Regions from separate parts of the Aurantimicrobium sp. genome, predicted to be linked through region 1. Evidence: predicted binding sites of a transcription regulator. Region 1 holds the regulator's gene; each other region holds the start of a gene.
What was found. Region 1 encodes LexA, which represses DNA repair genes until DNA is damaged. Its sites were predicted from a motif close to TCGAACANNTGTTCGA; they were not measured.
Positions count from the first base shown of each region.

Region 2: RR877_RS02235 (acetoacetate decarboxylase family protein) is a predicted target of LexA. The motif match lies at 1,112-1,127, and genes of this name have one in related genera.
Region 3: umuD (translesion error-prone DNA polymerase V autoproteolytic subunit) is a predicted target of LexA. The motif match lies at 897-912, and genes of this name have one in related genera.

Region 1 covers NZ_JAVWTF010000017.1:24,324-26,591, reverse strand. The annotation lists partial or broken gene RR877_RS05245 (methylenetetrahydrofolate reductase) at 1-515, shown strand, start outside; gene lexA (transcriptional repressor LexA) at 577-1,251, opposite strand; gene RR877_RS05235 (LysM peptidoglycan-binding domain-containing protein) at 1,523-1,975, shown strand; gene RR877_RS05230 (histidinol-phosphate transaminase) at 2,058-2,268, shown strand, end outside.
Region 2 covers NZ_JAVWTF010000004.1:8,783-11,050, reverse strand. The annotation lists gene RR877_RS02240 (APC family permease) at 1-971, opposite strand, end outside; gene RR877_RS02235 (acetoacetate decarboxylase family protein) at 1,160-1,975, shown strand; gene hisC (histidinol-phosphate transaminase) at 2,030-2,268, shown strand, end outside.
Region 3 covers NZ_JAVWTF010000059.1:1,305-3,572, forward strand. The annotation lists gene RR877_RS09200 (biliverdin-producing heme oxygenase) at 155-793, shown strand; gene umuD (translesion error-prone DNA polymerase V autoproteolytic subunit) at 932-1,369, shown strand; gene RR877_RS09210 (Y-family DNA polymerase) at 1,362-2,268, shown strand, end outside.

The DNA of each region.
Region 1 (2,268 bases):
GTGAGCCTTTCGTCTTTGAAGAAGAACCCCGTTGGCATGCCGGTGCTACGCGCCTGAGCCAGAAGCGTGAATTTGTTCGCATTGGTGTTGCTGCATTCCCTAATGGGCACCCTCAGTCACGTTCAAAGACTCAGGACATTGATGTTCTTCTCGCGAAAGAAGCTGCAGGAGCCAACTTGGCTATTACCCAGCTCTTCTTCCACGCAGATGACTACCTCTCTTTTGCCCAGAAGGCCAAAGAAGCAGGCCTCACCATGCCCATCATTCCGGGCATCATGCCCGTAATTAGTCCTGGTCGTTTACGTCGCATGATCGAGATCTCAGGTGAAGAAATGCCCAGTGATCTCGAGATTGCTCTCGAGATTGAGCCCACCACCGAGGGTCAGCGCGAGATTGGCGTTGAGCACGCGGTGAGCCTAGCTAAGGAGCTCATTGCCGGGGGAGCGCCAGGTATTCACCTCTATGCGTTCAACCAAAGCGGTCCGGTTGTGGATGTGCTTCGCCGTCTCCAATAATTCATAAACATAAAAAGTCCCGCACGCTGTATTCAGCATGCGGGACTTTTAGTTTGTGGGGTTAGACAGATCGAAGAACTGTCACAACCTTTCCCATAATGGTGGCGTGGTCGCCCAAGATGGGTTCGTAGTTGCTGTTGCGAGGCAAGAGCCAGGTGTGACCATCGCGCTGACGGAAGACCTTGACGGTTGCTTCATCATCGAGCAGGGCTGCAACGATGTCACCGTTCTCTGCTGTCTGCTGCCTGCGGACCACGACGAAGTCACCGTCGCAGATCGCGGCATCAATCATGGATTCACCCTTGACCTTGAGCATGAAGAGTTCTCCCTGGCCCACAAGCTGGCGGGGGAGAGCCATGGTGTCTTCGGTGTTCTGCTCGGCTGTAATGGGACCACCAGCAGCAATCTGTCCTACGAGCGGAACCTGAACTGCTTCACCCATGGGGAACACGTTGTCAGCAACAGGTGCTGGCGTGCGGGCAGCGGTGCCCTGGCCAAGTACCTCAAGTGCGCGGGGGAGCTTGGGGTCGCGGCGGATGTAACCACCGAGTTCAAGCTGCTGAAGTTGGTAGGTCACACTCGCCAATGACGAGAGACCTACAGCATCACCGATCTCCTGCATGGAGGGTGGGTAGCTGTTCTCGTCGATGTAGGCAGTGATGACGTCGAGGATGAGCTGCTGTTTCGCGCTCAGGCCTTTACGTCGTTTGCTTTCGCCAGCTGGTGACTCAGTCATGGCATCTTCCGTTTCTGTTGGGTAAGTCCTGGGCTGTACGAACGTGAATGTCCGTGGCTCATGATGAACTTTTCTCAATACCGAAAGAGTATTCGAAGAATGTCAATAAAACAAACACATATTCGAAGATTCTTGAGGATTATCCACAATCAACCTTCAATATGTACTTGACATTGAAGAAATACGAATATATCTTCGAAACATATCTTCGAATCGGGTTCTCCCGGCCGAGGGCCCGATTCGAGATAAACACCAGGAAAAGGAGAATCTCATGAGCGCAGTACTCGCATTCACCGCACCAATCCACCGTCCCGTTGAGCCTGACTACATCGACGAACCATGCAGCGCAGCTGGCAATGTCCGTGGGTCGCACCAGATTAACAACGTGACCTATGTGAACTTCCTCCCCGCAGCAGAACCCAAGACCCGTCTTCGCATTACCAAGCGTGGACGTCGTGTCCTCACCGCCGCAGTAGCACTGCCCCTCGTGATCGGCGCACTTGTAGCGGCACTCAACAGTGGTGGTGCAGCTGCTGTTGCTGAAGGCGCAGCAAACGACTTCACCTACGTGACCATCGCTCAGGGTGAAAGCCTCTGGCAGCTTGCACAGGAGATTGCCCCCAACGCAGATCCTCGCGATGTTGTTGCCGAGATTGTCTCCCTCAACCAGCTTCACGGTGAAGTGCAGGCTGGTCAGAAGATTGCGATTCCTGCCGGGTACTAAACCTTTCCTCCCTTTTCCTGCGAATGCCGGTCCCTTTTGGGGGCCGGCATTTGTGTGTTTCAAGCGCCCGTAAACTTATCTCGTGACCTCATTTGAAGACCTCCCCATTCGTGATGACCTGCGTGGCTTGAAGCCGTATGGCGCGCCACAGGCACATGTTCGGGTTGAGCTCAACGTCAATGAGAACACCCACCCCGTGCCACCCCAGGTGGTTATGGACATCATGGGGCGCATTCACACCGCTCTTGGTAACATCAACCGTTACCCCGATCGTGAATTCACGAATCTTCGTG
Region 2 (2,268 bases), on a different contig from region 1:
TGGAAAGCAAGCAGACCTGCGAAGAGGCTGGTGATAACCAGGATTCCCATGAGCTGAGCCATCCAGGGACCAACGTACTCAGAGGCAAGAGAGAACAGAACTGCAGCTGGGTCAACTAGCGGGTTTCCGTCAACACTTGAACGCTCGAGTGTCTGGTTGATTGCTTCAGAGGCACCCATACCGGTCATCATGGCGAAGCTCACGATTGCAAACAGACCAGCGATGATTCCAACTGCCCAGTAGGTTGCACGACGCACAGCCTTCTTGGGGTCCTTTGCTTCTTCACCATAGATAGCGGTTGATTCGAAACCAATGAAGGAAGCGAAAGCGAAGGCGATAGCAATACCAGCGGTACCGGTGAAGCCTCCAGCGAATACCAGTGAAGGATCGAAGCTTGCCTGGAAGTTGAGGCCTTCAGGGCCACCGTTTGCGAGGATTGCGACAGCAACGATGAACATGGACACAACTTCAAGCGTGGTGAGAACACCAAGGAACTTTGCACCCACCTCAACACTCATGAGCGAGAGGAAAGTGACAGCTAGCCATCCAATGACGCACCAGATGAACCAGTTGATGTCAAGACCCAAGCTGGCGAAAGTAATGTTCATCATCGCGCCGAAGAATCCGAAGACAGCAAGCTGCACTGTGAGGTAAGCCAAGATGGAGACGAAGGCCGAGCCCACACCCATGTTGACGCCAAGGCCCTTACCTACGTATGCAAAGAACGCACCTGCGTTGGTGACCTTGTGGCTCATCGCGGTGAAGCCCACGCTGAACAGGAGCAGGATAAGACCTACGAAAACGTATGCACCAGGTACGGCTGCTCCGTTTCCTAGGACAGTAGCTACTGGAACAACACCAGTCATACCGGCCATAGGGGCCGATGCAGCTACAACGAAGAAGACGATACCCGCAACGCCGAGACGGCCCTTGCTAAGTTTTCCGTCCTCAGTTGTCTGAGTGGATGACATTATTTGATCTCCTCATTGAGTTCATAAATCGTTTGGATAGAAACGATGTTTCAACATTGCCAATAAAGCAGTGGCTACGTCAAGTTCAGACTATAACTTTTGGGCAAAGAATATGGAATATTTTCTGTAAACAACTTGTTACGAATTTATGTTTGTTTGGATACGAATGACCTATAAACTCTTATGTCATGAGTGAACTTAAAGGCTTCCTTGCCCCCAAGACCCCCACAGGTAAAAGCGCCATCATCCCCGAGATGCCCTGGCACTATTCCGGAACACTGCTCACTGTTGAGTACCTGACCGATCCTGCCAACGTGCGCGCCATCCTCCCTCCCGAGCTCGAGCTTGCCGACGAAGAGCCCGGTGCTGTGGCACTGATCTGGGCCGACTGGCAGTCCTGCTCTGACGACTTCGAAGAACTGCTCGATCCCGATCGCTCGCAGTACATGGAGACCTTCGTGGTTGTCCGCTGCAAGTACGAGGGCGTCACCTACAGTCGCTGCGTCGCGATCTGGGTTACCAAAGACTTCGCTATGGCTCGAGGCTGGTTCCAGGGCTACCCCAAGAAGCTGGGATCTATGCACTCCACTCGCGTATACAACCGAGGTAAGGCAACCCCCACCCTCGAAGCAGGCGCCAAGTTCGGTGCAAGCCTGGCTGCTTATGACCACCGTCTCGCTTCAGCAAAGGTGACCCTGACCGGTCCCGTCGAAAGCAACGGTTTCGTCAACGGTCACAAGATGCTTCACAACCGCTGGGTTCCATCGATCACTCCAGGTGCTGGTAACTCTCTTGACCAACTCATCACAATGGGTGGCGTTGACCTTGACCTCGGTCAGGCCTGGGGCGGAACCGCAGAGTTGACTCTCGGAGATTCGCAGTGGGACGAGCTGGGCTCAATCTTGCCTGTTGAGAAAATCCTGGGTGGCTACTTCCGTGAGGTTGGCACAACCTTCAACGGGGGAACCCTCGTCGCCGACCTAGGGTCAAACCCCAGCATCTAACTTTCCCTCTCGATACGCAGAAGAGCCGGTAACTATCACCGGTATCGTTGAACTGTGATTAAGCAGCCTGCCCACATCGAGAACATCCCTGCCTATAAGCCAGGGAAGTCCACCGTGGACGGCTGGGATGGTCCGGTGTACAAACTCTCGTCGAACGAGAACCCTTACCCGCCCCTTCCCTCGGTCATCCAAGCAATTACGGATGCTGCATCCACGATGCACCGCTATCCCAACATGGCAGCACCTGAGCTCACGGCAGCTTTGGCCCAGCGTCTGGGTGTGAAGGAATCAGA
Region 3 (2,268 bases), on a different contig from region 1:
GCACTCACACAACCATCCCCGTACGACGTGCTGAATTTCGGCGGTGATTTTCAACCATTCATTTTTATGAAATCGAAGAATTTCATAACCTAGATTTACCCAGAAAGTTAGGATAGCCTTACCTAACTAGAAACCATTACACGAGAGTTCAAACATGACAGCACCCATCTCGCAGCTCCTCAAAGAGGCATCTGCCGAACAGCACAAGGCCGCAGAATCTAGTGGTTTTATCACTGAACTCATGCGTGGTGAATTAGATCTTGATGCCTACACGACGTATCTCGCTAACCTCGCCTGGGTTTACGAAGCACTTGAGCTGCAAACACACCACGGCGAAGCTTTCCCTTCGTCCGAGAATCTCTGGGATGCAAAACTAGATCGCTTTGCCTCGATCGAACATGATTTGGTTGCCCTCGGTGCCGCCGATTGGCGTGAGCACTTCCCCGTCAGCGAAAGCTTGGCGGAGTATTGCACAGCGCTCATGCGCCTCAATGGCAAGGCAGATTTTCGCCTTATTGCTCACCACTACACGCGTTATCTTGGCGACCTCTCTGGCGGTCAAGCCATCTCCGCGCTCGTAGCACGTCACTACGGAGCGACACCCGAGCAGTTGAGTTTTTGCAACTTCACAGAAATCGAGAACAACGTTCGATACAAAGAGAACTACCGCGCAACGTTAGATGGACTCATTCTGACCGAGGAAGAAATTGCCCTTCTAGTCGAAGAAGTTCAATACTCGTTCACTCTCAACCAGAAGCTATTCGAGGACCTCGGCGAGAAATCCTGCAACTAACGAGAGCACATTACCCGTATAGCTACGTCTGATTTCAGGCGGAGCTATTACATTTTGCTCACAACAGCGACAGCAAGACTGTCCGTGGGCTATGCTCAACTATTCGAAGATATATTCGAATAGTAGGAGGGGATCCAGATGGCAACACCAACACCAGAGTTAGTGGTCAGACCACTGAGCGGGGAGTCAATTCCGGCAATTCTGGCTGCCTCCACTGCCGTTCAAGCGGGCTTTCCCTCTCCCGCGCAAGATTATTTTGATGGGCGAGTAGACCTCAACACTCACTTGATCAAAGACGTGAACTCCACGTTCATCGTGCGGGTGGCCGGCGACAGCATGAAGAACGCAGGTATTAGCGATGGCGATGAAGTCATCGTGGATCGAGCCCTGACACCTCGCGACGGTGACGTCGTGGTGGCAGTGCTCGATGGCGAGTTGACTCTCAAGCGACTATTCATTCGTTCTGAGCGAGTACTGCTCAAAGCAGAGAACCCTCGCTATCCCGACATTGCCGTGGACACCTTGAGTGAACTCACCATTTGGGGTGTTGTCACCAGGTGTTTGCACCATGTTTGATTCGGTACTCAATACAGCGTCTCTGCCAGAATCCCAGCGCCGCATCGCCCTCGTTGACGTCAACAGTTTCTTTGCCTCCTGCGAGCGCGTCTTTGACCCCAGCCTGGAAGGCAAGCCCGTTGTGGTGCTCTCCAACAACGATGGCTGTGTGGTGGCACTGAGCAAAGAAGCGAAAGCTCTCGGCGTGAAGATGGGAATTCCGTGGTTCAAAATCTCTGCCTGGGCACCATCCGTGGGACTGGTGGCCAAGTCGTCCAACTATGAGCTCTATGGCGATCTCTCTTCACGCGTGATGAGTATCTTGCACGAGTTCTCTGCTCATGTGGAGGTCTATAGCGTCGACGAGGCATTCCTGGAGCTCAAGGGAACCCCCGAAGAGCTTGTGGCCATAGGTTATGAGATCAAGGCCACTATTCAGAACAAGCTGGGCTTACCGGTCTGTGTGGGTATTGGCAGGTCCAAGACGCAGGCCAAGCTGGCCAATAGTGGCGCCAAGAAGTCTGCCGGGCTGAACGGCGTATGTAATCTCGACACCTTCACGCCAGCGCAGATAGACCACATCATGGCTGCTCTGCCTGTGGACAATATCTGGGGTATTGCGAGACGCCTGAGTAAACGCCTCAACAGCATCGGTATCCACACCATCAAGGATCTGCGAGATGCGGACCCGGTCCGCATCAAGAAGAAGTTTGGTGTGGTGGTGCAGCGCTCACTCTATGAACTACGCGGCATCGACTGCATCAAGCTCGAAGGCGAGCGCCTGGTCAAGAACCAAGTGATGTATTCACGCAGCTTTGCCACCCCTGTGACCACGCGGAAACAGATGGAGGAAGTCCTCGCGGTCTATGCCCAACGAGTAAGTAAACGCCTGCGTAAGCAGGGTTCTGTGGCCGGGGCGT